DNA from 3 places in the Paenibacillus sp. FSL H8-0283 genome. Region 2 is predicted to be linked to each of the others. Evidence: predicted binding sites of a transcription regulator. Region 2 holds the regulator's gene; each other region holds the start of a gene.
The links. Region 2 encodes Rex, which represses fermentation and respiration genes when NADH is low (regulators of the CRP and FNR family bind a similar motif). Its sites were predicted from a motif close to TTGTGAAATATTTCACAA; they were not measured.
Positions count from the first base shown of each region.

Region 1: the regulator Rex is predicted to act here: its motif matches at 5,375-5,392, upstream of MHI52_RS29395 (cytochrome ubiquinol oxidase subunit I).
Region 3: the regulator Rex is predicted to act here: its motif matches at 5,025-5,042, upstream of adhE (bifunctional acetaldehyde-CoA/alcohol dehydrogenase).

Region 1 covers NZ_CP150295.1:6,689,055-6,700,248, forward strand. The annotation lists gene cydC (thiol reductant ABC exporter subunit CydC) at 1-921, opposite strand, end outside; gene cydD (thiol reductant ABC exporter subunit CydD) at 923-2,836, opposite strand; gene cydB (cytochrome d ubiquinol oxidase subunit II) at 2,838-3,893, opposite strand; gene MHI52_RS29395 (cytochrome ubiquinol oxidase subunit I) at 3,838-5,253, opposite strand; gene MHI52_RS29400 (hypothetical protein) at 5,637-6,929, shown strand; gene MHI52_RS29405 (glycosyltransferase) at 6,926-7,921, shown strand; gene MHI52_RS29410 (glycosyltransferase) at 7,923-9,464, shown strand; gene MHI52_RS29415 (bifunctional 2-polyprenyl-6-hydroxyphenol methylase/3-demethylubiquinol 3-O-methyltransferase UbiG) at 9,461-10,132, shown strand; gene MHI52_RS29420 (glycosyltransferase) at 10,381-11,194, opposite strand, start outside.
Region 2 covers NZ_CP150295.1:4,287,543-4,298,736, reverse strand. The annotation lists gene MHI52_RS19085 (CCA tRNA nucleotidyltransferase) at 1-403, shown strand, start outside; gene MHI52_RS19080 (biotin--[acetyl-CoA-carboxylase] ligase) at 390-1,367, shown strand; gene panB (3-methyl-2-oxobutanoate hydroxymethyltransferase) at 1,711-2,589, shown strand; gene panC (pantoate--beta-alanine ligase) at 2,586-3,482, shown strand; gene panD (aspartate 1-decarboxylase) at 3,475-3,858, shown strand; gene MHI52_RS19060 (tetratricopeptide repeat protein) at 3,952-4,599, shown strand; gene dinG (ATP-dependent DNA helicase DinG) at 4,742-7,603, shown strand; gene MHI52_RS19050 (redox-sensing transcriptional repressor Rex) at 7,823-8,476, shown strand; gene MHI52_RS19045 (amidohydrolase) at 8,463-9,770, shown strand; gene MHI52_RS19040 (hypothetical protein) at 9,808-10,338, shown strand; gene MHI52_RS19035 (hypothetical protein) at 10,641-11,168, shown strand; gene MHI52_RS19030 (AAA family ATPase) at 11,161-11,194, shown strand, end outside.
Region 3 covers NZ_CP150295.1:4,515,888-4,527,081, reverse strand. The annotation lists gene MHI52_RS20210 (sugar phosphate isomerase/epimerase) at 1-670, shown strand, start outside; gene MHI52_RS20205 (ThuA domain-containing protein) at 695-1,423, shown strand; gene MHI52_RS20200 (helix-turn-helix domain-containing protein) at 1,755-2,051, shown strand; gene MHI52_RS20195 (hypothetical protein) at 2,246-2,977, shown strand; gene MHI52_RS20190 (hypothetical protein) at 3,175-3,888, shown strand; gene MHI52_RS20185 (Crp/Fnr family transcriptional regulator) at 3,976-4,692, opposite strand; gene adhE (bifunctional acetaldehyde-CoA/alcohol dehydrogenase) at 5,123-7,735, shown strand; gene pflB (formate C-acetyltransferase) at 8,524-10,782, shown strand; gene pflA (pyruvate formate-lyase-activating protein) at 10,872-11,194, shown strand, end outside.

The DNA.
Region 1 (11,194 bases), 2.4 Mb from region 2:
AGGCAGAATTGATTCCGTGAGAGGAAATAATACCAATACAAAAGCAGCAATCATCACGGCAGGCAATTGCCCGATAGAAGCGGCATTTCCGGCCCATAACGTAACCGATACCACCAGCAGGCCAATGACAGACTGAGCCATCAGATCACGCCAGCGTGTCCAGCGCCGCAACTTGCGACGAATCGCGTCGACCTGTTCCTCCGCTTCTTCCTGCTGCTGAACAAATTCGGCCGCTCGTCCACTTGCAAGCCAATCTCCCAGTCCAAGTACACCGTCGGTCAGACGGGTATACAACCTGCTGTTTTCCTTTTTCAGCCGTACACGCCATTTCCACGTCACTTTCAGGGAGATCGCAGGTAACACGGCAACGAGAAATAACATATACAAGCCCATCCACACCGCAAATCCCAGATCAACACTGCCAAAGGCAATCACAGCCCCACCGTACATCACAAGTGCGGTAACGGCGGGAAAAACAGTACGCAGATAGATATCCTGCAGCCGCTCCACATCATCGGCGAGTGCTCCAAGTACATCCCCGGTCTGCATACGAGAACGCAGGAACAGAGCCTGTGGCTCCAGAATACGATATAATTTCACCCGTTGATCGGCCAACACCCGCAGTACGGCATCATGTCCTGCCAATCGCTCGATATATCGAAACACGGCGCGGAATATCCCAAATGCACGTACACCAACAATGGGTACATACACCATCAAAATATTTTCAGGACGCAGCGCAGACTTGGAGATCAGAAATCCGGAGGTAAACAGCAGCAGTACCGCACACAGTGTAGCGCATGTACCTAGCGCAATGACTGCGATGAATCTCCAGCGGTACTGTGCCACATACGGAGCAATCCAGCTATTTTTTTCTTTTCCGTTACGGACGGTCTCCATATGCTCATATCCGGACTTCATTTTATATCGCCTCCATTTGGGCCTGAATCATCTGATAATATACGCCTTGTCGTGCCAGTAACTCCTGATGTGTTCCCGTCTCTGCCACTGTGCCGCCATCCATGACAATAATCCGATCCATATGCGGCATCCAATGCAGACGATGGGTAGCCAAAAATACAAGTTTTCCTTCAAATAGCGGCAGCATCGTCTGTTTCAGTTCATACTCTGTCTCTACATCCAGATGAGCTGTCGGTTCATCAAGCAGCAGGATGTTTCGTTTACTAAGCAAGGCCCTTGCCAGCGCCACGCGTTGCTCCTGCCCACCACTAAGCTGTCTGCCGCCAGCCCCAATAGGCTCATGCAGCCCAACGGATAATGAGGACAGTAGCTTGGTTAATCCAGCTGCGCTAATGGCCTTGGCCACTTCCGCATCCGAAGCCTCCGGCATGTAGAAACGAACGTTATCGGCCAGACTTCCGCTGAAGATATACGGATGCTGCGGGATAGCTGCCGTCTGTCTTCGCCAGGATTCAAGCATATCCTGTGTCACAGGCTGTCCGTTGGCTAATACTTGGCCTGAAGTAGGAAGCTGAAATCCAGCCAATACGTCAATCAACGTGGACTTTCCTGCTCCGCTGGCACCAATAATACCGATTTTGCCAAGACCCGTGATCTGAAATGTGACATCCTTTAGCGAATAAGGACCTTCATCATCATGCCGTACCTGTACATCCGTTAGTGCTAGTCTGCTACTCTCATTCCAAGAGAACACTGAGGAAGAGGAAGAAACAAGCTCAGGAGTAGTAGAAACAGAAGCAGAATCAGGAGCAAGATGCCCCGCAGCCATTTTATCATTCAACACGACACGTATGGTCGAAGTAGCGGCTTTCCTTTTACCCAAAGACAATGATGCATATCCCGTCCCATCCTCTGCCATGTCCGCATGCGCAACAACATTTGCATAGGCTTCTTTTTGTTTCTGTTCAGCAGCTTTCCCCCGTTCAATCACTTGGTTGATAGCCGCTCCAGCTTCCTTACCGTCCAATGTGGCATGATAATCAGCGCCGAGCATACGTACAGGCAGGAAATATTCGGGTGCCAAGATCAGTACCGTCAGCGCAGGGCCAAGTAGCATATGCCCTTCTGTCAGACGTAATCCCAGACCAACTGCTACGGAAGCAACGGACAACATCGTAAAGAAATCGAGTGCAAACGAAGAAAGAAAAGCCATGCGCAGCGTAGACATCGTTGCTTTCCGATACCGCTGACTGACCCGCAAAATGGACCCTTCATGTGTTTTGCTCTGTCCCAATGTTTTTAGCGTTTCTAGTCCACGCAAGGTATCAACAAAATGGTTAGCGAGTGCTTTGTAAGATCTGAATTGTCCGTCTATCTTACGCTGAGCTGCGAGGCCAATCAGAATCATGAATACGATCAGGATTGGGAGTGTCAGCATCAGAATAACCCCGGACATCAGATCCAGCTTGAACACATACAGCAAAATGACGATGGGTGTGAATCCTATGCCCAGCATGCGAGGAATAAATAGTTCCAGATACGTCTTGTATTGAGCTGTTCCCTCACGTGCCAGTGTGACCAGATGGCCTGTGCCCTCTGTCTTGGCATAACGCGGCCCGAGCCTGAACCACTGCTCCACCATCTGTCTGCGCAGATCAGTCCCTGTCCTCTCCGCATATCGTGAAGTCACGAGTTGTAACCAGAAGGATAGGGCGTAGCGGGCGGCAAAAGCAGCCAGGAACAGCAGAAGTACAGGGTACTGCTCCGTTACGGATGAACCTTCAAACAATGCCGTGATGGCCTGTGCCAGCCATTTGGCTTGCATAATGATCGTCATCGCCTGTAGCAGCACCAGCGCTGAGGCCAGCGCAAGTACCGGCCGGATGCCCGGCAGCTTCATCAGCCCCCGTCCCATATTAGTACTCCAGGTGGTGCTGCTCGTTCAGACGCTTGCGGAAGATATAATAACTCCAGATCTGATAGCCAAGAACAAACGGCAGCAATGTGCAAGCTACAATGGTCATTACTTTCAATGAATACGCTCCCGATGCGGCATTGTATACAGTCAGGTCATACGCCGCCCCAAAGGAACTCACCATCACTCTTGGGAAAAGTCCGATAAAGACCGAGGCAAAGGCAATTGCAATCACTGTTCCAGTCATACCAAAAGCCCAGCCTTCACGCTTCTGACGAACAAAGTATGCCGCAAGTGCAAGCGAAACTGCGCCAAGTACAACCATGATCCAAAGAGCCCAGCCGCGTACGGCGAACACATCCGTCATGAAATACGTCATTAACGCGTAAACGGCGAGCAGTGCAACCAGCGGCAGCATCAACTTTTGCGCTGTCTTCAAGGCACGCTCTCTGAGATCACCTACTGTCCGTAGTGATGCAAACAGCAATCCATGAACCAGACACAGCAGCGTTACACTCAAGCCACCAATCACGGTGTACGGATTAACAATATCGAGGAATCCTGCACGCAACTGCATCTCCCCATCAATGGGCAGACCTTTCATCAATGTGGCAAAGACCACGCCGAACAGGAAAGGCAAGAGCGCGCTGGAGACAACAATGATGATGTCCCATGTTTTGCGCCAGCGTTGCTGTTTCATTTTACTGCGGAATTCGAAAGCAACTCCGCGGCCAATCAAGGCAAGCAACACCACCACAAGTGGCAGGTAAAAACCACTGAACAACGTGGCATACCAGTGCGGGAAGGCAGCAAACATTGCTCCCCCCGCCGTAATCAGCCATACTTCATTACCATCCCAGAACGGACCGATCGAGTTGATCAGAGTCCGACGTTCACGGTCTGTTTTGGCGATAATGCCTGTAGACATCCCCACCCCAAAATCAAAACCTTCCAAAAAGAAGAAACCAACAAACAATACGGCAATCAGCAAAAACCACAACTCACTTAGTGACAACGGAATAACCTCCATCCACGCCGAACGGATCGGCCGATTCATCGTGATCTTCTGGCTTCTCGACCGCAAACGGTCCTGCCTTGATCTCACGTACGAACAGGTATACCATCACGATTCCGAGAACCGTATACGCAGCGGTAAAAGCGATGGTCGAGAACAGGATCGTTCCTGCGGATACGTTCGGCGAGACCCCGGCTTCGGTTGTCATATAGCCAAATACTGTCCATGGCTGTCTTCCTACCTCGGTCATAATCCAACCTGACGTATTGGCGATAAACGGCAGGGAGATGGCGAACACCATCAGATGCATAAACCACTTTCCAGCGACCTCCAGCTTCTTACGCATGGCTAGGAACGTACCGTATAGCGCCAATGCAATCATTAAACCACCCGCTGCGATCATAATGCGGAAACTCCAGAATGTTGTCCGTACCGGCGGGATGTAGTCCCCCGGTCCATACGTCTGTTCATACTCAGCTTGAAGCTCCTTCATACCTTTGACACTACCGGAGAACTTGCTGTAGGACAGATAACTGAGCAATCCAGGGATTTTGATCTCACCCGTACTCTCCTGTTTATCCGGGTCAATAAAAGCGACCACCGTCCATGGTGCCGGATCTTCTGTCGTTGTCCATGTGCCCTCACTGGCTGCCATCTTCATCGGCTGTGTCTCCACCAGATATTGCGCCTGGAAGTGTCCGGAGAAAGCTACACCAAATGAAGAAACAAGAGCGATAATGATCGCGATATTAAACGATTTGCGGAAGATCTCCACATCCTGCTTCTTCATCAATTTGTAGGCACTGATCCCGGTTACAACGAAGGCTCCTGTCATCAATGCCCCAAAGATTGTATGTGGGAACTCGACGAGCAACTGACCATTCGTGATGAGTGCAAAGAAATCATTCATCTCGGCTCGGCCGTTGTTAATCTCAAACCCAACAGGATGTTGCATAAATGAATTGGCTGCCAGAATCCACAGCGCGGACAGGAATGTGCCGACAAACACCAGCCAGATGCAGGCTAGATGCACTTTTTTGGACAAACGATCCCATCCAAATATCCACAATCCAATAAATGTAGACTCCATAAAAAACGCCAGTAGCGCTTCAATAGCCAGTGGCGCACCGAATACGTCCCCGACAAATCGGGAGTACTCGGACCAGTTCATACCAAACTGGAACTCTTGCAAAATACCTGTGACTACCCCGACGGCAAAGTTAATCAGGAACAGCTTGCCCCAGAACTTCGCCATCGTTTTGTAGATTTCCTTACCCTTAACAACGTACAACGTCTCCATAATCGCAACCAACAGTACTAGACCGATGGATAGCGGGACAAAAAAGAAATGGAAAATCGTTGTAAGTGCATATTGGATACGCGATAACATAATCGGATCCATACCGTTACCCCTTCTTTCTGTTCACTTCGCAGTATGCGTATTTGGCATTGAAGCTGCACCTTCGCTGTCTGTCCGCCAAATACGTTGATGAACGTATTGTGCCAGATTACCTATTTTATACATGTGAGAATTATCACAATCTTCCTCTCTAGAGCAAAAAAAAGTGATCCTGGTCACACAAAAGATAAAATTCAGCCTTTTATCACAGCTTGCCAACTTCATCTATTCATGGAAGATACTCATGTTTGGGACGGAATGCCCATATGTTAGTCTCAGGCATATCATGCGAAGTACCGTGAGGGCTTTACATATGAAGTGAAAGCATGAAACACATGCAGAGCGAATGACGCTCCATATTACAGTCAAGGTGAGGTGAACTATTCATGGAAAAACCTGCACCACTACCAGGTGAAGACACCGAAGCCAGCCTGGATAAGGCCAGTACAACACTGCCCCCTGTCCGGTATGTTCTCTTCCCTCGCAAAGGAGGCTGGTCATCCTTTCCCTATCCCGATATTGCTGCACTGCTGTCGATCGAGGGAGAGGTCTACTATGTCAGCAGCCTGACGCAAACAGAAGATGTACCTCCGGTCATTACCATCATCTCCCTCCCTGAGGCTGAGCAGCTATTGCTGGAACCTCGCACCGTAGCCGTAGTCGCCCATCCCTACTGGCTAATGGCTACAGCTTCGCTGGAGCCTGAGCTATGTATTGCCCTGCTCCCTGAGCCTGCTGGAAACGAAGCAGAATCTCCGCTATGGGAGAGCAGTATTTCCAAACTGGTCGGCATCGCCGATCTGGTAGGCACATCCTCCGAAACACGTTATATGAAGCTGTTATTCCAAGGCGTACGTGCCATCTGGCTGGGCGGAGAAGACCCTGCACCTGCGGGTACGATGCAAAAGGATGATCTCGAAGTCCCTCTCCGGGACTACGAACTGCTCTTCTTGCATGCGCTGCGGCAGATCCTGTCAGGCACTCCAGATAGCGTCACCCTGCTTCAATGCAGTGTACGTGCCGACTTCTACCGTCAGTTGCGTGCCAAAGCAGGTGCACATGAGACGATATCCTTTTTGCTGGCAGCCTATGAGTACTTGCTTGAAGATCCTCGGGCTATCCATTCACTGCAAGAGGCCTTTACCCACGCGGTCTTGAACGGTCGCAGTGATTGTGTGGTCTCCCACTATCGCTTCCTGTCTGCCATTCATGCCCGGTCCGGACAGTTGGAGGACGCCCTGCGGGTGTACGGAATTAGTGCAGCCGATGAACAAGAACGGCATCATTATGAACAGCTCTGTCGCTGGTTTGAGGCGGGAGAGGATCAACTTGTACGAGCGGAACTACTCCGTATGAACGATGATTACGGAAACGCCCTGCGTATCCTGGACGAACTTGGCGGAGAAACGGCGAGACATTGGAAATTCCGCATTTACCAGGAGACTGGACGTGTGGAAGAAGCACTGGCTCTGGTGCATGCAGTCGATATTCAGGATGATGCCAGTCGCCGGGATTATCAGCAATTATCCGGCAGTGCGCTGGCACTGCGAGGGGAACGACACGGGGCAGTCCGACATTTCCTTGAGACAGCACTGGAGGATGAAGATGCGCTGGCCCGGATTGTCGAGCTGGAGCTGTTGGATCATGCTGTACAGCAATTGCTTGGGGAGGTGCCATGATGCTGGACCCGAAGAAGCGTAGACAACAGTTGAATGGGCCAATGGTGCACAGGAATATCCGAACCGAAACCACTTACACGCCAACCGAAACAGTCGATCGAACACATACAGACGCATTGGAAAATGGCGATCACACCCCGGATCATGCACAACCAACGCAGGACATCCGAAGCCAAGTGCATCACTGGAATGATTCACAAGGTCAGGCAGAACAGAATGCTGCTGTAACACAAGAGGAAACAAGTGTATTCAAAGAGCCTTTCTCCATTCGTCGGGTTCGCAAAAGCAAAGGCAACAAGCTGACCGCCATGCTCCAGGTTCGCAATGAACGTGGCCGATACCTTGAAGAAGTATTGCATGATCTGAGTGAGTTCGTGGATGAAATCGTCATTGTGGACGATGCCAGCACAGACGGAACACCGGACATATGCAAAGCCTATCCAAAGGTGGTCCGTCTGGAGGTATTGGAGAAACCACTGTTCGCCGAGGAATGGCGACTTCGCAACACCTTGTGGCAAGCGGCTGCGGGAACATGTCCCGACTGGTTGCTCTCAGTTGATGCGGATGAGCTGTACAGCTCAGAGGCCAAGAAAGCCATACGCACTCTGATTAATCAGGAGTATGCGGACTGGTTTGCATTCCGATTCTACGATATGTGGGGTGGCCGGACCCACTACCGGGAAGATGATCTCTGGTCTCTGCACAAACGGCATACCGCTTCACTTGTACGGTATATGCCTGGATATCCTTATTTTTATCCACAACAGAATCATCATGTTCCCCGCCTTCCCTTGTCCTGCACGGTATTGCCTGGGGTCAGCACGGAATTGAAGGTTCAGCATCTCGGATGGGCAGGCAGTCTGGAGGACCGGGTTCGTAAATATTTGCGTTACAAGCGCATTGATCCTGGCGGTGAGTGGGGCAATCTTGCACATTACGAGTCTATTCTCGATCCGGAACCTCGGTTGATCCCCTGGAAGGAGGGACCGTGAGATGGGCGTGGTGAGTATTCTGACGCATAGTTTCACCGACGGGTACAACCGGGAATTCGGTCGTGTATTTGGTGGTGGACTGGAACGTTACATTCTGGATCTGTGCAGTGTCATCCGGGGACTCGGGCATATTCCCGAAGTTCATCAGCTGTCCTATTTTGAAGAATTCCAGACTCGGACGGAGCAGATTGACGTATTTGGTTATTCGTACGACATGGATAATGTACCGGAAGCCTTTGACCGGATGGCAGCCGCAGCGCGCGGCCCCGTGATCTATGCCAGCTGTCTGTGGCAACCCATTACCTACAAACCCGGCAGTCTTGGCATCTGTCACGGCATTAACTGGGATCGTCCCGGACTGCCACTGGAGACCAAACAACAAGTCGCGGAACATATTCAACTGGCTCTGGATGGACTCGTGCGCATTGTATCCGTGGATTCCCATTTCCAAACCTTTTGCCGGGCTGCGTGCACCTATACCGATCCAAGGCAGGTTGTCCTGATTCCCAATGCGGTGGATACGTCTTATTTCACACCAGCCCCACCAACACGAACCTTCGAGCAGAAACAGGAAGACGAATGGCTTGTCGCATGGAAGAATGATCTGGCGAGTCATGAAGAAAATGTTGGTGCAGTTATATCAGGGGTGCAAGCTGTAAAAGGCAAGGGTGGAATGAGTCGTGATGGAGCGAACAGTGGTAAGGCTAACGGAGATGGAGGTGGGGATACAGATAGCGATCCAGAACCAGAGGGGAAAGAAACGGTAGATCTCCATTTACAGTTATCGAAACGGGAAGAAGTCGAGGCAGATGGCGAAACGTATAGGTTTGCTCATAATCACCGGAATTCAAAGGATTGGGCTACGGAAATTCTAGTAGAAGCAGATGTTGAGTATCAGATTAATGGTCCGATTCAGGGACAGGTTGAAAAGAAAACTGTGGATGCCCGTATGACCTCTCCCCGACCAATTCGCATTATCTATCCACGCCGCATCAGCATGGAGCGGGGTATTATTCCAATGATGTTGGCGGCGGATAAACTACTTGGAGCCTTTCCAGATCTGGAGGTTGAATTTGCCGGGGAACTGGTTGAAGGCAGTACAGTCGGGAGAGTCTTTCGTTACTGGCATCGTACTCATCCACATGCGGAGCGAATTAACCAGCGCACGTATGATTTCCGGGATATTCGGGAGGCCTACCATCAGGCAGATATCGCTGTGATTCCAACTGTGTTCTCGGAAGGCACCTCCTATGCCTGTCTGGAAGCGATGAGCTGTGGACTTCCGGTAATTGCCTCCAATGTTGGCGGATTGAATGATCTGATTCAGGATGGTTTTAATGGACTGCTGGTACCTCCTGGTGAGCAGGAACTAACCGCTGCACTGGTACGCCTTGTACAGGATCGGGCCGAGCGAGAACGACTGGGAATCTATGCGCGCGAGACTGCACTGTCCTATGATCTTGCCAGGTGGCGGAGCCGGTGGAGCACGGTGTTGGAATCTTTTTTGGCAGAGACAGGATTGAAGGAGGGAATTCGGGGATGATGGATACGCCCAAGGCAACGGAATTCATGGAATCAAGATACATTCGGCAAAGTGACCCTAAAACGGACACACTGGTCTTCCCGCTGCATCCGGCATGGTGGAGCCGTCCCTACGAATATGAATGGGCCCGGCGGTTTGCACGTCCAGATGATGTGGTCCTTGATGCAGCCTGCGGCATCTCCCATCCATTCAAATTCTGGCTTGCAGAACACTGCCGCGAGGTTCACGCCTGTGACTGGGATGAACGCATTTTGTCTGAAGAGGCGATAAGACTGGATATTGTTTCTGATTTTGGGGAGCAAGCCGCTCAGGATCTGCCGGAATCAACTCTCGTCCGATTGCACCGTGCACAGGCTAATCTGGCCCAGCTTCCGTACGAGTCGGGTAAGTTTGATCGGGTGTTCTGTATCTCTGTACTGGAGCACCTGGATACAGGCACGATGCTGCGAGCTTTTCGTGAATTCGCTCGGGTGCTGAAACCAAACGGACAGTTAATCGCTACCTTCGATGTGCCCGAGATGCGGCCTGATCTGCTGGAGACAATCATGGCTGTCACCGGATTAACCATTGAAGATAAGCTGAACGTCAACGAGCCGGACGATGCCATCTGGTCTGATATGTATGGCACGCCGATCCGCTGTTTTCGAGCGGTGATATGCAAAGGTTGAGACGAATTGGGTTACGTTGAGTTAAGTGCCGAGTGGAATTTGAGCGCTTGAGAGCTCGACCCATCAGCAACGGAACAATACACGGTTCGGGAAATGCTCCGATTACCGGTAGCTCCGTTGCTTTTGCAATTTCAATCGGATGGGCTAGTGCGGGAATATGTGGGGATGTACAGGGGTTGGAGGTTCGGGACTAGGACTAGGAATAAGAGATTAAAGATTAAAGATTAAAGATTAAAGATTAAAGGAAATTATAGGTGTACCAGTAACATGTTGCACTGGTTGGTGTACTCTTTGGCATAGGCTGCGCCGGGTGCTGTCAGGCGCAACAGGTTTTGCAGGCCCGGCGGGATTGTCTTCGCCGGGCGACCTGTGGCGGCAGGTTGCCGCGCAGTGAGTTGGGCCGATTTGGCCCATTCACGCGCCAGGTTCTGCCGCCCGGCGAGCAGCGCGAGCGTGCCCGCGAGGACTGCGTGAGCGGTGCGCTCCGAGGCGGGCACTTCGTCCGCGTGGGGCTGCTGCGCGCCGTTAGGCGTGCCGCATAGCGCAAGCAGCCCTTCGCGGACGCTCGCGGGTGCGCGTAGCAGCCCGCAGCGTGCCGCAGGCGGAAGCGCTGCAAGCAACGCCAGCGCACCGCGAGGCGGCAGGGCTTGCAGCAGGCGCAGCCATGCGGCCCAGGCGCCTACGCTGGCGAGCGCTTGCGCAGCGGCGAGCACGCAGCTAGGCGCGGGCGCGGCTGGGCCTGCTGGCGTTGCGCCGCGGGACGGGCTGCCGGACGCTGCACCGCTGCTGCACGCCAAGGCGCTGCTCCCGGCCATCGCCCCGCGCTGCAGCAGCGCCTCGGCGACGTGGGCCGCGGCGGGCATCTCTGCCTGCTGGCGAGCCGCCGCTCGGGCGTTGCGCCCGCCGGGCTGCTTGTGGCCCAGCGCCCACAGCGCCAGGGTCGCCTCTGGCCCGTGCTGCGCATGCGCCGCCCAGGGCTGCAAAGCCGCCCGAGCTGCGGCGTCCTCACCCAGCTGGGCCAGCGCAAGCCCGGCGGCCAGCGGCTGTGCCCGCAGCGGGCCA
Region 2 (11,194 bases):
GTTGATTCATACTTCCGTGCAGGAGCCGAAGGATACGGTCAGTCTCCGTTCCGATTGGATCGTTACTGTTCTGGCTTGTGGCGTTCAGGCGGCGGATGATTGGCTTCGAATACAGTCTGCACTGCCAGCAGAATGGCGGAATCAGTCCGAACCGGCAGAAATGCAGGTTGTATTAGTACAAGAGCTTGCAGCCGAATGGAGTCAATCGATCCCTGTGCATGACTTGAAAGAGTTGGATATTACAGGGGAACAAGTGTTACAAATGGTGCAGCGCAAAGGCGGACCTTGGCTGGGGCAACTAATGAAACATTTGTTACGAGAAACGGCGATTGGAACGATAGCGAATCAGCATGAAGCACTAAGTGCAGAAGTGAAGCGGGTGGTTCAAGATGACCAAACATGAAGATCTGTTACATATGTTATTAAATGCAGAAGGACGATTCGTATCGGGTGAAGAGATCAGCCGTAATCTGTCCATCAGTCGGACCGCTGTGTGGAAACATGTGAACAAGTTGCGAGACATGGGTTATGAGTTTGAAGCGGTATCCCGCAAAGGATACCGTCTGGTAACGAAGCCGGATAGCATTGACGCTACTGGCCTCCAATTGGCCCTGGATACAACCGTATTTGGCCGTAAGGCTGTTTTGTTGGCTTCGACCCTGTCTACGCAAGGGGATGTTCTCAAGCTAGCTGAGCAAGGGCAGGCAGAAGGCGCTGTGGTCATTGCGGAAGAACAAACAGGAGGAAGAGGACGTTTCGGTCGACAGTGGTTCTCTCCTCCGGGTAAAGGAATCTGGATGAGTGTCCTGTTACGCCCTGATCTACCACTTCAGCATACGCCGCAGCTAACTTTATTAACAGGAGTGGCTGTATGTCGTGCCGTTCGAGCTTGTTCAGGAGCTGATGCGGGCATCAAATGGCCAAATGATGTGTTGATTGACGGACGCAAGGTATGTGGCATATTGCTTGAATCTACGGTAGAAGATCATGAAGTCAGATACTGTATCGCAGGTATAGGCGTTGACGTGAACTTTGATCCCGAGGATTATCCGGAAGATCTGACCCCAATCGCTACTTCGCTCAAGATGGAGACGGGTCAATCCGTTGATCGCACCAAACTAACGGCTGCCATTTTGACGGAGCTTGAACAGTTGTATTTTTTGTATCAAAAAGAAGGATTTGGCGTGATCTCAGCTCTATGGGAGGCCCTGTCCGTATCGATGAATCGAGAGATTACAGTGACGAATCCTCATGGTGTCATTGAAGGGAAGGCAATTGGTCTTGACCCTTCTGGTGCACTTATCGTGGAGAAGCACGATGGAGAACATACGCTAATCATCTCTGGTGAGATTTCCTGGAAATCATAAACAATTTGTCGAATTTTCACTGGTAAAATGAACATAAGACGTGAAGTTTGAGCAGAACTTTGGTATACTGTGTTCGTGAGGCGATATCGGCTAATACAGACCGAATTGCACTCCCGTAACAGTAACCTTTGTTCTGCTTTGATGTGTTTTATATAAGCAGACCGCAGTGCAAGAATGAAATACGTTTAAGTGAGTTGTTGGATTCTGCTCTGAGCCGAAGAGGACCGAGACAGAAGGGACGATCGCAAGTGACTCTTTTTTGACTTTTCGGGACTTTTTAGTGGAAAACTAAAAGGTTTTTTTGTTGCGTTTATTTGAAAAGAAGAAAGGAGCCATGAAAAAAATGGCGAACAAACAAGCGTTGAATATTGTGAAAATGAAAAAATATAAGCAGGATGGCGTGCCGCTTACCATGATCACGGCTTACGATTATCCAACAGCGCTCCTAGCAGAGGAAGCAGGTATTGATCTGATCCTGGTTGGTGATTCACTCGGCAATGTAGTACTGGGTTATAATTCGACGCTTCCGGTGACCATCGACGACATGGTATACCACACACGTTCCGTAGTGCGCGGTGCTGAGAAGACATTTATTGTGGCTGATATGCCTTTTATGACCTATCATGGCAGCGTGGATGAGACGCTTAAGGGTGTCCGTCGACTGATGCAAGAGGGGCATGCCCATGCGGTTAAAATGGAAGGCGGAGTCGAGATAGCGGACACCGTTAGAGCAGTTGTGCAAGCAGGCGTGCCTGTTCTTGGACATATCGGACTGACACCTCAATCGGTTAATCAGATTGGTGGTTACCGCATTCAGGGCAAGGATGCAGCGGATGCGAAACGTCTGATGGACGAAGCCAAAGCCTTGGAAGCTGCAGGTGCGTTTGGCATTGTGCTTGAACTGGTTACGGAAGAAGTTGCACGGGCGATCTCGGAGGAACTGTCCATCCCTACCATCGGAATTGGAGCAGGACGAGGCTGTGATGGTCAGGTACTGGTATTCCACGATGTGGTTCAATACGCCTCTCCGTATACGCCCAAACGATTTGTCAAAACCTATGGAGATGTGGGTACATTAATCAGAACCAGCATCGAAGCTTACGTGAAAGAAGTGAAAGATCGTTCGTTCCCGGCCGAAGAGCATGTATTCAATGCGGCGGATGGTGTTCTGGATCAACTGTACGGCGGACAACGCAAGGAAAAGGTGGGGAGTAACTCATGAAAGTATTACGGACAATCGCAGAGTTAAGACAGGAACTAAGCTTGAAGCGTCAAGCGATTCGGTCCAGTGCGTCTGTTGTAGGTCTTGTACCAACAATGGGTTATCTTCATCAAGGTCATGCAAGCTTGATGCAGGCAGCCAGACAACAGAGCGATATCGTGGTATTAAGCATATTTGTTAATCCAATTCAATTTGGCCCTAATGAAGATTTTGACAGCTATCCGCGGGATGAAGCCAGAGATGTGGAAACAGCACGCTCACAAGGAGTGGATATCGTATTTATTCCCTCTGTTGAAGAGATGTATCCACAGGCAACGCAAACGACCGTATCTGTCTCAAAACTGACGGAGCGCTTATGTGGCGCTTCACGTCCAGGACATTTTGACGGGGTAACGACCGTAGTCTCCAAACTCTTCAACATCGTACAGCCACAGCGTGCATTTTTTGGTATGAAAGACGCTCAGCAGGTTGCGGTCATTCAACAGATGGTGAATGATTTGAATATGCCTGTAGAAATTGTACCCTGTCCGATTGTTCGCGAAGAGGATGGCCTTGCCCTCAGTTCACGTAACGTCTACCTTAACCCAGAACAGCGTACACAGGCCTTGGTTCTATCGAAGGCACTACGTGCAGCTCAGGAAGCCACAGATACAGGTGTAGCTACTACAGCCGCAGATATCCGTCGTATTCTGCGCGAGCACATTGCAACCTCACCGCTTGCCGTTATCGACTACGCCGAGATTCAGGCTTTTCCAAGTCTGGAGCCGCTCACAGATCAGGAAGAAGTTCAAGGCCGTGACGATCTGCTCATTGCACTTGCGGTGAAATTCGGAAAAACAAGATTGATTGACAATATAAGGTTGCAAAAATCGGAGGTACTGTCCCATGTTTAGAACACTGATGAAATCCAAAATTCACCGGGCTACGGTAACGGAAGCCAACTTGAACTATGTGGGTAGTATTACCATAGATGAAGACTTGATGGAAACATCCGACTTGATGGAAAACGAGAAAGTGCAAATTGTGAACAACAACAATGGTGCACGTCTGGAAACATATGTGATTCCAGGACCACGCGGAAGCGGGGTCATATGTCTTAACGGCGCAGCTGCACGTCTGGTACAGCCTGGAGATAACGTCATTATCATTTCTTACGCCATGATGTCGCAAGAAGAGGCAAATACTCACAAACCAACCGTTGTATTTGTAGATGGACAGAATAAACCTGTACAAACGATGAAACAGGAAGTCCACGCAACAATTATGTAATCGACTGGTAAGGAGAATGAAATCGGCCCTTGAAGCAAAAAATGAGTACAGGTCACTGCACTAATCCATTTTTTCAAGGGTGGGGATGCATCGATGTTCCAGCATGTTTTCGCAGAAATGAACGACATGTTAGATGAAATTATCAAGAGCTATCCTTCCGCTGAAGGCCTGAACAAACAAGAATTGCTGCAAAAGTGGAACTTGCTTAAGCGGATGAGTGACGGAATGCTGGATGAATGGCTGATGTTTGAAGAAAAGATGAGCCAGGTGAGGGAGCGAGAGATGGATAAGCCTGCTTCCCTTGAACCGGAACAGGAAGCTGTTACCGCTCTGCCTGAACTCCATCTGGAATGTTTCAGTCGAGGTCAGGGTTATTTCAAATTACAGATGTATCCGCAGGCGATCATGCAATTCTCCCGGGTTGTGACCGACCATCCGGAGAGTGCATTAACTCGTTTTTACCTGGCGCTGGCGTATCTGAATCTGGAACAAATGGCGGAAGCCGGAACACATTTACAGCAGATCATGTACCTTAAAGGTTCACCTCGCTTGAAAGGGCTTGTGTGTAACGCCCTGGGCTGTATTCAAGTCAAGCTTGCGAATCCCGAAGCTGCATGTTCACTCTTTGCACAGGCCCTTCAGTATGACCCGACATTGACCGAACCACTGTACAACATGGAAGCTTGCAGGTTGAACAGGGGGAAATTGCAATATGCTAATCAGCTGACAACCCTTCATTAAGCGGGAATTCGGCGACAAAAAAACGGTGTTCCCTCCTTTGGCATAGCGGCGGGGACACCGCTTTTTTGTCAGTTAATTTTCAAATCCCCTTTTTTTTGCTATGCTGTAACATAGACTGGAATGGAAGGGACCGTACATTGCAATGAAATTTGCCGTATTGGATTTCGAAACAACCGGCACGCAGTCCGACGGTGAGATTATACAGGCCGGACTTGCCATCATAGATCATGACTACAGCATAACTCAAATATATAGTTCTTATGTGAACCCTGGTGTACCGATTCCCCCGTTTATTTCGGGGTTAACGGGTATTACCGATGAAGATGTGGCGGACGCTCCTTCACTCGAAGAGATGATGATGGAGATGGTTCCGCTACTTAATGATGTGGTGCTTGTCGGACACAACGTCGCTTTTGATTTTCACTTTTTGCAGAATGCTCTTGACCGTTGCGGTTATTTGCCGTTCACTGGCCGCATTCTGGACACGATTGATTTTCTGAAGATCACATTCCCATCTCTGGGTTCTTATCAACTCGGTTATGTGTCTTCCGAATTTGGATTTCAACATGATCGCCCTCACCAAGCAGACAGTGATGCACTGGCAACAGCCTATGTGCTGCTCAAGTGTCTGGATGAGTTAAAGGAATTACCGCTCATAACGATTCAGCGCCTCAGTGACCTGTTTGCACCAGAAGACAGTGACTTGGGCTGGTTCTTGGACGGGATGCGCAGTGAGAAGGAAGCAGAGCCGATTCAGGATCTGGACGGACATACCTATTATCGTCAGCTTGCTCTTAATGTAAGTGATTGGACCGATATTGGTGCACCACGCGATGAGCGGGAGGCTAACCCCCTCGATGGTGTAAGCTTCGAACAGTTTATGGACCAGGTTCGTGAGAACCTGAAGGATACGCTGGATCATTACGAAGAGCGTGAAGCGCAGACTCAGATGTTCAGCAGTGTAAGGCAAGCCCTGGATGAAGAGAAACATCTCTTGATCGAAGCTGGAACGGGTACCGGTAAATCTCTAGGGTATCTGTTGCCTGCTATTTACGAAAGTGTGAAGCAAGAACAGAAAGTTATGGTTAGCACGCATACGATCAATCTGCAGGAGCAATTGAGAGAGCGGGACATTCCGATGCTGACTCAAGTGGTTCCGTTCCCGTTTAAGGCTGCTGTATTCAAAGGACGTGGACATTACCTGTGCCTGCGCAAATTTGAACACAAAATCAATAAACGTGAATTCGCCACACCGAAAGAGGATTATTTCACAGCTGCTCAGATGATCGTCTGGCTTACGCAGACCGAAACCGGAGATGATGAGGAACTTAACCTTAGCGGACGCGGAGGGGACTTCTGGGAGACCGTACAGAGTGAATCCGAATCATGTCTGGGAAGATCCTGTCCATGGTTCCGTAAATGCTTCTACCATCGTGCCAAACATGAAGCAGGGTTGTCTGATATCGTAATCACCAATCACTCCAAATTATTTACGGATGTGAAAGCCGCGCATCAGCTGCTGCCAGCCTATGAGAGTCTTGTGATCGATGAGGCACATCATCTGGAGGATGTCGCTGGTAAACATCTTGGAATGCATATGAAATATTTCACCTTGGTTCATACACTGACCCGCCTATTTAAAGACAGTCGTAATGGTCAGCTACCTATGCTTCGTTCGCAGTTATCCGGGCATGAAAATTCGGTGCAATGGGGCTCCATGGTGGATCAGATGTTCCCGCTCGCTCTTGAAGTTAAGGAGCTGTGGGATCGTATGAGCGATGCCTTGTTTGGTCTCTTGCCTGAACGAAGTGATGCTTCACCGGGAGAGACGGGGCAATTTTCACTGCGTCTGAAAGCATCTCAGAAACCTGCAAAATGGCAGGAGTTGCAGGATCTGGAGAACCAGATCTATGTGACTCTGGGCGATTTGGTTCGCAAAGGGGACAAATTGCTGCTTGAAGTGAAAGAGGATCAGGATGATTATCAATCGGATAGTCTGATCACGGACATTACAGGACTGCTGAAAGATCTGACCACATTGAAGGAGAATCTACGTTTCTTCATGCGTATGGATGACGCCAAAACGGTGTACTGGATGGAAGCCAGCGGCCAATTCCGCAGCAAATCTCTCCAGCTGTATGCCGTACCTGTAGATGTGAGTGCACAACTTAAGGATTTATTTTTTGATAAAAAGAAAAGTGTTGTGCTTACATCGGCTACGCTTTCGGTAGATAAGTCATTCCAGTTCATGATTGAACAGCTTGGCTTGCAGGAAGCCGCCGAGAACAATCGGCTATTAACGTCGATGTTGCCATCACCTTTCAACTATCGCGATCAGGCACTTCTGGTGATTCCGCGTGATTTCCCAAGTGTGAAGGGAAGTGTGGGTGATGCGCACTTTGTTAATATGCTGGTGCAATCACTCGCAGAGACGGCAATTGCTACGCGTGGACGCATGATGGTTCTGTTTACTTCATACAAGATGTTGCGACAGGTCTATGATCCGCTGAAGGAGGCACTGTCTGGCAACGACATCTCGTTGCTTGGGCAAGGCGTTGACAGTGGAAGTCGTTCCAAATTGACTCGCAGGTTTCAAGATGCCAAAGCAACGGTACTTCTGGGCACAAGTAGCTTCTGGGAGGGTGTAGATATCCCGGGAGAGGCGTTAACTTGTCTCGCTATTGTGCGACTGCCTTTCCAGCCACCGAATCATCCGTTGGTGGAAGCCAAGAGTGAGTTGCTCCAGGAACAGAAGAAAAATCCGTTCATGAAACTGTCCGTGCCACAAGCGGTCATTCGTTTCAAGCAGGGATTTGGCCGATTGGTACGTACAGCAAAGGACAGAGGAATTGTCATTGTTTATGATACACGGGTGATTGAAGCGTATTATGGTAAATTCTTTTTGTATTCATTACCTGGTCCCAAAATGGAGCATATGCTCACGGAGCAAATGGTTCCACGAATTACTGAGTGGTTGGAAAAACCTGCTAATGAACAAAAATAATGGTTGTTTTGTTCGTTATATCATTGCATGACACTATCGTTTGGCGTTAAACTTTATTAGATATTTCCGTATCCGATTAAAGCAGTTGCACGTAAGAACTTATAACCTAAATTACAAGGAGCATTCTGTATAAAATGTCACGTTTATCTTTGAGTTTTATACAGAATGCTCATCTTTTCATCTATTATTTTATCGTGGCCTTGGTAAGGGGGAGCAAGAATGAAATCGGATAAAATTTCGGAAGCGGTGGTACGACGTCTGCCTGTTTACTTGCGTTATTTGAACGAGTTGCATCAGCGTGAGGTGGCTACTGTTTCTTCTCAAGAGCTTGGACAGAGGTTGGATCTGAATCCGGCCCAAATTCGTAAAGACCTGGCTTACTTCGGTGATTTTGGTCGTAAAGGGATCGGGTATGATGTATCCTATTTGATCGAGAAAATTCGTCACATTCTCAAAATCGATCAGCAAATTAATGTAGCTCTGGTAGGAGCGGGTAACCTCGGTCAAGCCTTGTCCAACTACAACGCATATCTGAAAGACAACATGAAGATTGTTGCTGTATTTGATGCATATGGACCGAAGATAGGTAGTCAAATCAACAGTTTGACGGTAAAACCAATGGATGAATTGACGGAAGCGGTTAAAATGGAAAACATTCGCATCGGAATTATCACGGTTCCGGATACGGAAGCCCAAAATGTAGCCGATCAGCTTATTGAATCAGGAATTGAAGCGATCCTTAATTTTGCACCAACCATTCTAAAAACACCGCCGCATATCCGCATTCACCATGCTGACTTTACAACGGATCTGCTTAGTTTGGCCTATTACTTGGAGACTGGAAAGGACGACGAGGAAGATGACAACAAATAGATGGGTAATTCACAACGGCAAATTTGCCGTTAATGAAGGCGGCACAACATGGAACGTGGTCCACGGATACATGGTTGTTGAGAATGACAAGATTGTGCATATTGGTGAGACATTGCCGGATGAAGACAAAAATTGTACCAAAGTGGATGGAAAAGGACTGTTCTTCCTGCCGGGTCTGATCAATACGCATGGTCATGCAGCGATGTCGTTGCTCAGAGGGCACGGAGACGATCTTGCATTGCAAGTATGGTTGCAGGAAAAAATGTGGCCGATGGAAGCGAAAATGACTTCAGAAGACGTATATTGGGGAACTTCGCTATCGGTGCTTGAAATGTTGAAAGGCGGAACTACAGCTTTCCTGGACATGTACGATCACATGGATCAAGTTGCCAAAGTTGTGGAGCAATCCGGCGTTAGAGCAGCACTGGCACGTGGTGTAATCGGGTTGTGCTCGGAGGAAGAACAATTGCGGAAGCTGGAGGAGTCGGCTGCGTTTGCGCGTGAGTGGAATGGACAGGCAGATGGTCGCATTACAACCGTAATCTCGCCACATGCACCATATACATGCCCTCCTGACTACATAGAGAAGCTTGTGCAGGTCGCGAACGACCTAAACCTTCCCCTTCATACACATATGTCGGAAACGCTTCGTGAAGTCGAGCAGAACGTGGCTGATTATGGACTGCGTCCTGTGGCACATCTGGAGAAACTGGGCTTTTTCTCTCGTCCATCCCTGGTTGCACATGCGGTGCATCTGAATGACGAAGAGATTGAGATTCTGGCCCGTCATGATGTGGCTGTATCCCATAACCCGGGAAGTAACCTGAAACTCGCTTCCGGTGTTTCGCGGGTACCTGCGTTGCTGAAAGCAGGAGTTACCGTGTCACTCGGAACAGACGGACCGGCAAGCAACAACAACCTGGATATGTTCGAGGAAATGAGACTGGCTGCATTGATCCACAAAGGTGTATCTGGTGACCCGACGGCAGTGCCAGCAGGCGAAGCGTTATTACTCGGAACGTCATACGGTGCCAAATCTATCTTCTTGAACAATACCGGAGCACTCCAGGTCGGCATGAAGGCTGACTTTATCGCCTTGGACATTGAACAGGCACATTTCTATCCACATACAGACCTGATCTCACATACAATCTACTCGGCTTCTGCTAAAGATGTTGAGCACGTATGGGTGGATGGAAAACAAGTGGTGAAACATGGCGAATGTCTGACGCTGGATGAAGAACGCATTTTGCGTGAGTCTCAATTGGCATTTGATGGTCTGCTTGCTCGTTAATTGCAGGACAGCATCATAGGGAAAGGAAGTTCGGCTTTTGAAGAAAAAAAAGAAGTGGATATGGATTTCGCTGCTTGCACTGGTTCTGATTCTGTTTGGACTTCAGCGTTATTACGTCCATGTCACGCAGGACCAACGCAAGGAAGAAGCGCTCGCCATACAGGCAGCACAGGAGCAACTGGGCATTACATCCTATGATGAATTGCGTAAGTACATCTGGGGAGACAAAGAAGGCTCTGACAACATCTACTGGACCCTGATCGGCAAAAACAAGGATAACCAGGATGTTATGGTCTGGGTTAAGTTCGACGCAAACAATCAGCCGGTTAAGGGTGCAAACGCTGTACACAGTGAGCTGCTGCAGAATGGCATGTCCGAAGCGCAGGTACGCAATCGCTTCAGTTCTGAAGTTCCTGCCGGTGAGATTAAACGAATCATGCCCGGAGTTGTGAATGGAATATATGTGTGGCAAGTGTATTATAAAGATGGTACGCACAACCACTATCGCTTTTATCGTTTTAGCAACGGAGAACAGGTGGACCTGGTCTACACACTCCCGAACAGCTAGAACAAGATAGAGTGAGATAACTAGAGAATTAAAGAAATGAAAGAACCGGCAGACGGATATCCGACTGAACCGGTTCTTTGTGTTGTCTGTAAACATATTTGATTTAAATAGTTAAAATTAATAATTTATTCATATTTTCGCCTTCGAAATTGTATATACGATGTGATATACTCAGATATGTACTCAAAGTTACATTCAAAAACAAATAATCCTGTCGAAATTCTCGCAGGAGTCAATGTACACATATTCGTATATACCAATAAGCCAGTAGGTTGGGCCAAAATCTGGGAGGGGTAATTCACTTGAAGCTAAAAGTATTGCCTATTGCTATAACTGCCGTCATTTCAGCCGTTGTGTTGTTTGGAGGTTGGTTTGTATATCGTCAGGTGGCTGTGCAGAATCCGATTGAAAAAATGGTAACCCAGTACGATGGAGTCAATGACGTTCAATTAACTATTAACCGCAATGACGTACAATTGAAACTTGATCTGCAACCTGATGTTGATTTGGGCAGACTGGTACAATATATTCACAAAGAAGGACAGACCCTGATTGGAACACGCTCACTAAAGTTGGATGTTGTGGATCATTCCAGTGAAGCACTGGAAAGTTGGTGGGGTGATGCGATGTTCACCGTAGCTCAGGCGATGGAGAACAAGCAATACACCGAGATTACACCAACGTTGTCAAAGATGGCGACGAATGGAATTAAGGTAAATACAGCGATGGATGACAACAATGTATATGTCAGTCTCAGAGACGGAGATGCCAGCAAGTTTATTATTCTGCCGCGTGTGCCCGGTCAGATAGGAGTGTGGCCTAATGCCTAAGTGGACAAAAGAAGTTGCCATCGGAT
Region 3 (11,194 bases), 230 kb from region 2:
TGAGAAGCTGGAAGTACCTGTAGTGAATACATTCTCCGGTTGTCCGGGAGACCATGAGGATGCCAAATATCCGAACTGGCCTGTTGCACCATGGCCAAATGACTTCCAGGAGATCCTGAAGTGGCAGTGGGAGAACAAAGTGATCCCTTACTGGACAGAGTGGGGTAAATTTGCAGCAGATCGTAACGTAAAAGTTGGATTGGAGCTGCACGGTGGATTCTCCGTTCATACACCAGCAACCTTGCTGAGACTGCGTGAAGCAGCAGGTGAAGTGATCGGAGCCAATCTGGACCCAAGTCACATGTGGTGGCAAGGTATTGATCCGGTTCAGGCAATTCACATCTTGGGACGTGAAGGAGCTATCCATCACTTCCATGCAAAAGATACAACGATTGATCCGGTAAACGTGAACAAACACGGTGTAACGGATATGCAGGACTATACCAATATGCTGGATCGGGCTTGGCAGTTCCGCTCGGTCGGTTATGGACATGATAACAAGACTTGGGCAGATATTATGAGTGCCTTGCGTCTAGTCGGATATGATTATGTAGTAAGTATTGAGCACGAAGACGGTCTGATGTCGGTTGAAGAAGGATTCTCTAAAGCCGTGCAAAATCTCCAGCAAGTATTGATCGAAGAACCGCTGGGCGACATGTGGTGGGTTTAGAGCTACACTAGGGGGAAATTGAATATGATCAACGTCACCATTTGGAATGAATTTGTCCATGAGAAAATTCACGATGAAGTAAGGGAAGTCTACCCGGATGGTCTGCATCGAGCACTGGCTGACGGACTTGGCGGCGAAGGCTTTGCTATTCGTACAGCTACACTTGATCAGCCTGAACATGGATTAAGTGATGAAGTGCTGAATTCCACAGATGTGCTCATATGGTGGGGACATATGGCACATGATCGCGTAAGCGATGAGATCTCACAGAAGGTTGCGCAGCGAGTGCTGAACGGGATGGGAATGATTGTGCTCCATTCAGGTCATTTCTCCAAACCATTCAAAGCGCTGATGGGAACAAGCTGCGATCTGAAGTGGCGTGTAGCTGACGAGCAGGAAATTGTATGGTGTGTTAACCCATCTCATCCGATTGCGGATGGCATCGAAGGCAAGATTGTATTGGAAAAAGAAGAGATGTACGGTGAATTCTTCGATATTCCAGTACCGGATGAACTGGTGTTTGTGAGCAACTTCCAGGGTGGGGAAGTATTCCGGAGCGGATGTACGTTCCGGCGTGGTGAAGGTAAAATCTTTTATTTCCGACCAGGTCATGAGACGTATCCGACCTATTACAAACCTGAAATATTAAGAGTGATCAGCAATGCTGTGAAATGGGCATATCCTGCCCGCAGCTTTAAGCCGGAATTTGGCAAGAGCGAACCTGTAAGACCATTTGGTGGCGTGCTGGTCTAATTCACTAACTCAATCGTGTAATGGAAATTATAAGTTTTATTCAAAAAGAACCCTTCTCCGAGTCATTGATGACTGTGGCAGCTGGGTTCTTTTTGGGTAAGATAGTACTATGGGGAAGTTATACGATATTTCCCATGGTGACGACGTAGCGTGTAATGTATACTGGGATGTATGATCCATTTTGGATGATATGCTTCTAAAATTTAAACTTTTTAGTTGCAGGCGTTTTCTTTGAAGCTTAAATATGTTATTATGAAATATACTAACAAAATGTAAGTTGATTTGAGTGATCTCTAAAGAGGTGATTAATGTGGAAGGTCAAGACTTGCGGATGTGTCCGCGTTTTGAGACGGCGTTTTCTTTTTTGGGCAAGCGCTGGAATGGTTTAATTATTCAAACATTGATGAGTGGTTCGAAGCGATTCAAGGATATCTCCAATCTGATTCCATCCATGAGTGATAAGATGTTATCCGAACGGATGAAAGATCTGGAGAGTGAAGGTATTCTGGTTCGTCACGTCTATCCCGAGACGCCAGTTCGTATTGAATATGAACTGACGGATAAAGGTAGAGCGCTCCAGCCTGTCATGAATCAAATTCAAGACTGGGCTGAGCAGTGGGTTGACTAACGCATAAGCAATATCACCCACTTTTGTTGCATGAATGACATAGACTCCTGATTTCTGTGGAAATCAGGGGTTTTTGTCTTAAGTACTATGTTGATCGGCGTTTTTCTCTTGGGCTATGCACATGTTGTCATGAGTTGTAGTATAATCTATAGAAAATGGCCACAGACGGCCGGAGCGAAGGAGGCCCACTTGTCATGAGAGAAGAAAGCTTATCCCGTGAAGTACGCTACGGCAAAAAAGATATTGCAGAACTTGAGAGCGCATCCATTCAGGTCCATCTAATTTACAAAAAAGCTGCAGAGTTGTTTAAGCGCACAGCATATTCCCGTTTGGTTAAGGATGATCTTGCCGAAGTGAATACGCATTCTGTGAACAGCGATGGTCCGAGATTAGCTCCGGCGGTGCTGCAAAAATGGATTCAAACGTCCAGGGGCTGGAAGTGTATCGGATGTGAGCTGGGACAACCTGATTCAACGATGTCTCAGATGGAAGAAACTATCCGTGGTAAGCAATTGGCTTTAGATGTGGGAGAAGGTCGGTTGGTTCAGGCAGAAATGCTGATTCAGGCGGTTGTCTGGTCTCAATATGAGAAGATTCGAATGTTTGCACCATGGCTTGGTGATGAACCCTTTTATAGCGTGCAGGAGCTGGATGTCATTGCCCGTTACATTGTGCCTACCTATTTCTCGGAACGCCCTTTGCATGAGCAAGGGAAGGTATTTAAGGTCCATCAACAATATGGGCAGATTCCGTTGTATCAGGAGTATGTAGACGCACCTTCATGCTGCGTACAGGTGGATGGTGGATTACTTGAAGGGCGATTGCTGACAGGGGTCTATGTGTCTGAGGAGCAGTTCTTCGGGCTTAATCCATATCTGAAAGATGGAGATGGAGGACGGACATACATGCAGGCTAGTGTCCAATGATAACGTAACCAATTAGAACATAAAAATGATATAGATTGGAGAGCCTGTGTGCAGGCTCTCTTTCTTGTACAAGCCTTATTTGCAGGCGGTAGCCTATAAAAGTAACGGCTTTGACACTTTTTTTTGCCGAAGGTTGTGCCATAATAGAGGTTATGGACAACAGGGTGAATGATTTTACGCAGGGTGGTGTTACCTACATGATGAAGAAAATCCCCGGTTACATAGGTGTATGTTTGCTCCTACTGGCGATCTTGGCTGGTTGTAGTGAGACACAGCCTTCTGAGCAGCCAATTGTCAAAGAGACAGAAACAGCGAATACAATCACAGTGGCTGTAGATGGCAGTACGTTTTTGCCTGATGCAACAAAGTCCATTAAGCGAGATTTTAGTGAGGGTTTGACACTCAAAAAAGCATTACTCAATAGCGGACTGGTTGATTTTACGGCAGATGGCAAGCGGATTCAATCCGTCGGTGAAGTTTCTCTGGATTCTTCGCTTAGCTGGGCTGTCAAATTAAACGGCAAGGATATTGAACAGGAAGATTGGGACATGGAGCTTCATGCCAAAGATGAAGTGATCATTTACGTGAAAGCCGCTGACAGTGGGGGGGATGGCGTTGCATATCAGACAACGTTACTCAAGGTTAGCGGTGGAAACATTATGCCAACCCTTAATCGTCAATATGCCGGCGTCTACGTTCAAGAGTGCACAGTTCGTGATGTGTTGAAGTCCAGCGGCATTGTAAGAATGTCGGAGAATAACAAATTTGTCGTTTCGGTCGAGAATGTCACGCCTCGTATGAATGAGCGGTGGGTCATTATGGTGAATGACAAAGAATTAATGGAAAATGGTCTGGACATGAAATTGAATCCACGTGATGCGGTAAAGCTTGAATTAACCAATGCATCCTAAGTATACCAAGAAGCCCAATCTCTTTTTAGAGAACTGGGCTTTTTTTCATTAAATATATAAACAAGATCCGATCAGCATAGTCAAATATTAAATACGACAGATCTCGTTCGGGCAAAGTTCACAGTGACAGATGCCTTGCAGCATCTTCAGATCTTTGATGACAATCATGCCATTGTCATATTCAATCCCATCTTTCTTACGCAGGTCGCTTAACATGCGGTTTACACTTTCACGAGTGGCTCCAATCATATTGGACAGGTCCGTGTGGGTAATTTTTTTGTGAATAATGACATGCTCTCCATGAGGCTCACCATACGAATTCGACAACCGAATGAGGGTGGAGCAAAGTGCACCCGGTTTGCCATATAACATGAGATCCCGGAATTTGGTCTGTGTCAACCGGTGGTGGATGCCCATCCATTTCATAAAATCGATCGCGAAGTCACAATGCTGGCAGATTAACATTTCCAGGTCTTTATGTTCCAGTACACCGATCTCACTGTCCTCCAATACTTCCGCTGAGAAGCTGTGTTTAGAGCCAAAGAAGGGATCAGCCTGCCCAATCATATCACCGGATTGATACATGTACATGATCAGTTCCTTGCCTTCATCCGTGGATTTGGTGATCTGGGCACGGCCCCGTTTCATATAATAAAGTTTGTCAGAGATGTCGCCTTCCCAGTACAGATGTGTACCTTCCGGATAGGTTCTATCTTTCATGGTAACCAGCAGATGGTTGAAATTTGCTTCCGAGAAACAGTTAGTATTACCGCGCTTTTCCAGTACAGTTGTTAGTTCTCTCATAAGTCTATCTCCCCTTTATGTCCATCGGACGACCTTCTGTAGTAAGCAGTAGCCTCCGAGGTTCGCCGCAAACCGTTGCCGTCCTGATCAGGGTCATCTCGGCCGGGAGGAAGGACGGTACAAATTGCGGTGGTTCAATTTTTAAGTTCAGTATATACCTAATCTTACCGTTTGAGGGGGAAGGAAAGGGGGCAAAAATGACGAAATTTCAAACATTGTGATAAAATTCACTTTTAATGGAGAGGATGAATTTTACAGCTCTATATTTTAAATAGGAAGTGAAAATGGTCGTATGAAGGACACTACAAAACTTAAATTAAATTTGTTATACTTTGTGAAAAAAATCACATAATTAAGTTTATTGTCATGTTACGATGTGAATGTAAACGAGAGAGACAAACTAATACGAACCTTTAGGAGGATGAGGGAGATGGCTGTAAAGAACGAAGTCGCCCCAGCAAAAGAACCGACAGCAGGTCAGTATATTCAAACGTTAATCGACAAAGCGAATAAAGCACACGCCGCATTCATGAAGATGGACCAGAAGCAGATTGACCGGATTGTGCAAGCGATGGCACTTGCGGGTCTGGATAAACACATGATGCTCGCCAAGATGGCCGTAGAAGAAACAGGCCGCGGAGTGTATGAGGATAAAATCACCAAAAATATATTTGCAACAGAATATGTGTACCACAGCATCAAGTACGATAAAACCGTAGGTGTGATTGAAGATAACGAGTATGAAAGCTTCCAGAAAATTGCGGAGCCGGTCGGCATCATCATGGGTATTACACCAGTTACCAACCCAACATCAACGACGATGTTTAAAGCATTGATTTCCATCAAGACGCGTAACCCAATCATCTTTGGCTTCCACCCATCTGCACAGAATTGTAGCCGGGAAGCTGCCAAAATCCTGCTGGAAGCGGCTGTGAAACATGGTGCACCAGCAGATTGTATCCAGTGGATTGATGATCCTTCCATGGATCGTACAAACGAACTGATGAATCACAATGATGTGGCTCTCATTCTGGCAACAGGCGGATCAGGCATGGTACGTGCAGCGTACAGCTGTGGTAAACCTGCACTGGGCGTAGGACCGGGTAACGTACCTTGCTTTATCGAGAAAAGCGCGGATATCAATCAGGCAGTAACGGATTTGATCCTGTCCAAGTCTTTCGACAACGGCATGATCTGTGCTTCCGAGCAAGCGGTCATCATTGAAGAACCGATCTTCGATCAAGTGAAGAAAAAAATGATTGCAAATGGCTGTTACTTTGTTAACAAAGATGAAGCAGCAAAATTGACAGCAGGTGCGATTAATGCCGAGAAATGTGCGGTGAACCCGGCGATTGTTGGTCAATCTGCGGTTAGCATTGCAAAATTGTGTGGTATTGAAGTTCCAGCAGGCACCAAAATTCTCGTGGCCGAGATTGAAGGGGTAGGTACCAAATTCCCATTGTCGGCTGAGAAATTAAGCCCGGTACTGGCTTGTTACAAAGTTAAAACGGCAGCAGAGGGAATTGAACGTGCAGCAGAAGTGGTTGCTTTTGGCGGCATGGGTCACTCCTCGGTTATCCACTCCACAAATGAAGAAGTGATCGGCAAATTCGCAGATCGTCTGCAAACCGGACGGATTATTGTGAACTCACCATCCACACACGGTGCCATCGGGGATATCTACAACACAAACATGCCGTCATTGACACTGGGATGCGGATCATACGGACGTAACTCGACTTCTTCCAACGTAACCGCTGTGAACTTAATCAATGTGAAAAGGGTGGCTCGCCGTACCGTGAATATGCAATGGTTCAAAGTGCCGAACAAAGTCTACTTCGAAAAAGGGGCAACGCAGTATCTTGCCAAAATGCCTGACATCACACGTGTGGCCATTATTACGGATGCCATGATGGTGAAACTTGGATATGTTGAAAAGGTAGAACACTATCTGCGTCAACGCCAAATGCCAGTAGCGATCGAAGTATTCTCTGATGTAGAACCCGATCCATCCACAACGACGGTAGATCGCGGAACCGAAATGATGCGCCGCTTCCAACCAGACTGCATTATCGCACTCGGCGGTGGATCACCGATGGATGCTGCCAAAGCCATGTGGTTGTTCTATGAATACCCAGACACGGACTTCAACGACCTGAAACAAAAATTCATGGATATCCGCAAACGGATCTACAAATATCCACGTCTCGGCGTAAAAGCGAAATTTGTAGCGATCCCAACCACATCCGGTACAGGTTCTGAAGTGACATCGTTCGCGGTTATCACAGATAAAAATCAAGGTAACACCAAATATCCATTGGCCGACTATGAGCTGACACCAGACGTAGCGATTGTCGATCCGGAGTTCGTATACTCCCTGCCTAGAACAGCCGTTGCAGATACAGGTATGGACGTACTGACGCATGCGATTGAAGCTTATGTATCTGTTATGGCAAATGATTACACGGATGGACTTGCGATCAAAGCAATCCAACTGGTGTTCCAATACCTGGAGCAATCTGCGCTGCAAGGTGATAAACTGGCACGTGAAAAAATGCATAATGCTTCCACGATTGCAGGTATGGCGTTTGCCAATGCATTCCTGGGCATTAACCACAGCTTGGCGCACAAATGGGGCGGTCAGTACCACACCGCACACGGACGCACCAATGCAATCCTGATGCCACACGTCATTCGTTACAACGCGAAAAAACCGACCAAATTTGCATCGTTCCCGAAATATTCTCACTTTGTAGCGGATGAGCGGTATGCCGAAATTGCCCGTATCTTGGGATTGCCTGCACGTACGACAGAAGAAGGCGTAACCAGTCTCATCAATGCGATTCGCAAACTGAACAAAACATTGGGCATTGAAGAATCGTTCCAGGAAATCGGATTTGATGCCAAAGACTTTGAAGCACATGTCGATTATCTGGCTGACCGTGCCTTCGAAGACCAATGTACAACCGCCAATCCAAAGCTGCCATTGGTAACTGAACTGGCTGATGTATACCGCAACGCTTTCTACGGAAAGTTTGAATAACAAATTTAGATCGAAGCATGCCTTACGGCAAGAAGATTAGGGTTCCCCGAGAGGGGAGCCCCGATTGCCGTCTTTCACACAATAAAGAAGAGGGCAGAAAAACAGAAGAGCGAGCATCTGTTTTTCAGGATTTATTCTAAGATTTGATTTGCTCCAAGCATAGAGGAGCAAAGGGTTCTATAGAGGTTACACGGAATTCGTGATGTGGCTGTTTGAGCCAGATGTTCACACAATAACGAGAGGGCAGAAAAACAGAAGAGCGAAGCATCTGTTTTTCAGGATTTATTCTAAGATTTGATTTGCTCCGAGCATAGAGGAGCAAAGGGTTCTATAGAGGTTACACGGAATCCGTGACGTGGCTGTTTGAGCCAGATGTTCACACAATAACGGAGTGGGCAGAAAAAACTGAAGAAGCGGAGCGTTCGCCTTTATCCCCGGATTTTCCCCTTTGAAATATAAAATTGAAAAAATCCGGGGATAACAGCGATCGGAAGTTGTTCTGCCCGCGCAGTGGCTAAGTGTGAATTTACAGGGGTCAATGCGACACAGCGCAGATGGAGTGAGTTAGTTCACTGGCTTTGTGACAAAAATCACAGATGATGAAAGCCCCAAGTCGTATACTGAAAATGTAAGAAAAACATTCATCCCGCGGTTCCGGTTCCCAAGTAGAGAGAACATGTTCCGGTTTATGTGAAACAATTCACATTAATCGCGGCTCTGGGCACACAATGCTACGAATGAAGCAAGATGTTATGTGTCCAGAAATCCAAATTAGTGGAGGGATTACGATGTCGGTGATTGAAAAAGATGTCAAACAACAAACAGGCTGGAGAAACTTTACCAAAGGAACATGGACCAAATCCGTAGATGTGAATGATTTTCTGGCACACAACTTGTCTCCGTATTACGGTGACGAAGCATTTCTCGCAGGTGCAACCCAGAATACCAAAGAATTGTGGGAGATCGTATCTGATCTGACCAAAAAAGAACGTGATAACGGCGGTGTCCTTGACGTTGACGTGAACACACCAGGTACTATTATTTCTCACCAACCCGGTTATCTGGATCAATCCAAAGAGCAGATTGTCGGCGTTCAGACCGATGCTCCGTTCAAACGTTCCATTCAACCAACAGGCGGAATCCGCATGATGATTGACGCATGTGAGGCATATGGCTTTGAAATGCCACAGGGCGTCATTGATATATTTACAAACATTCGCAAAACACATAATCAGGGTGTATTCGATGCTTATACTTCCGACATGCGTGCAGCGCGTAAAGCAGGAATTATTACAGGTCTGCCAGATGCTTACGGCCGTGGCCGAATCATCGGTGACTATCGTCGTGTAGCTTTGTACGGGGTAGACTTCCTGATTCGTAACAAAAAAGGCGAACTGAATGCACTCGAAGTTGATGTTATTGATGAAGATGTCATTCGTCTGCGGGAAGAATTGTCTGAACAGATTCGTGCATTGCAAGAATTGAAACAATTGGGCGATATGCACGGGTTCGATATTTCCTTGCCAGCGACAACAGCAAAAGAAGCGTTCCAATGGTTGTACTTCGGTTATCTCGCTGCGATCAAAGAACAAAACGGTGCTGCGATGTCACTGGGACGTGTATCTTCTTTCCTGGATATCTACATTGAACGTGACCTGCAAGAGGGCATTTTGTCCGAAGAACAGGCTCAGGAATTGGTTGACCATTTTGTAATGAAACTGCGGATTGTCAAATTCCTGCGTACACCGGATTACAACGAACTATTCAGTGGAGATCCAACATGGGTGACTGAGTCCATCGGTGGTATGTCCGTGAATGGTGAAACACGTGTAACCAAAAACAGCTTCCGTTTCCTGCATACGCTGCACAACCTGGGTCCTGCACCAGAACCGAACCTGACTGTTCTCTGGTCAACGAAACTTCCAGAAGCTTTCAAAGATTATTGCAGTAAAGTATCCATCGAAACCAGCTCAATCCAGTATGAAAATGATGATCTGATGCGTCCGATCTACGGTGACGATTACGGTATTGCATGCTGTGTGTCGGCTATGAAGATCGGGAAACAAATGCAATTCTTCGGCGCTCGTGCCAACCTGGCTAAAGCTCTCCTGTATGCGATCAACGGTGGTCGTGACGAGAAATCCGGAGCACAAGTTGGACCTGAGTATCCTGCCATTACTAGCGAAGTGCTGGATTACAATGAGGTTATGAAACGCTTCAAACCAATGATGGAGTGGCTGGCTAAGCTGTATATGAACACCCTCAACGTCATTCACTACATGCACGATAAATACAGCTATGAGCGTATCGAAATGGCATTGCATGACCGTGACATTGTACGTACGATGGCTTGCGGTATCGCTGGTCTGTCGGTTACAGCAGATTCACTGAGTGCGATCAAATATGCCAAAGTAAAACCAATTCGTAACGAACAAGGCATCGCTGTTGATTTCGAAATCGAAGGAGACTTCCCTTGTTACGGTAACAATGAAGACAGCGTAGACAGCATTGCTGTTGAACTGGTCGAGAACTTCATGGGCATGATTCGCAAGCACAAAGCTTACCGTAACGCAGTTCCAACACAATCCGTTCTGACGATCACTTCCAACGTGGTATATGGTAAGAAAACAGGGACTACACCGGATGGTCGTAAAGCAGGTGAACCATTTGCTCCAGGTGCAAACCCAATGCATGGTCGTGACAAAAAAGGTGCACTGGCATCCCTTGGCTCGGTAGCCAAATTGCCTTATGAACACAGTCTTGACGGGATTTCCAATACCTTCTCCATCGTGCCAAAAGCATTGGGTAAAGAGGAGACTACACGTAAATCCAATCTGACTGCGATGATGGATGGTTACTTCGGTCAAAACGCTCATCACCTGAACGTTAACGTATTTGATCGTCAGCAATTGATTGATGCGATGGATCACCCGGAAAACTATCCACAACTGACTATACGGGTATCCGGATATGCCGTTAACTTCATTAAACTGACTCGTGAACAACAGTTGGATGTCATCAACCGTACGTTCCATGGCTCGATGTAATTGATTTGCAAGTAGAAGACCGCTAGAGCAAGGTATTCCAAATCATATTAAACGCATAGCGGATGCGGATACAGAAAGGAAGAGGCAGCATGGTTAACGGACATATTCATTCACTCGAAACTTTCGGGACGGTTGACGGCCCAGGCATCCGCTTTGTGCTTTTTATGCAAGGATGTCTACTCAAATGTCAGTATTGCCACAACCCTGATACTTGGGCGTTGGATGGCGGAAAAGAAATGACGCTTGAGGAGGTATTGGCTGAAATTGAGCCGTACCTATCCTACTACCGCAGCTCCGGAGGCGGGCTCACGATATCTGGTGGAGAACCAACGTTACAGGCTCACTTTGTAGCCGAAATCTTCAAGGAAGTGAAGCGGCGCTGGGGATTGCATACGACACTGGATAGCAACGG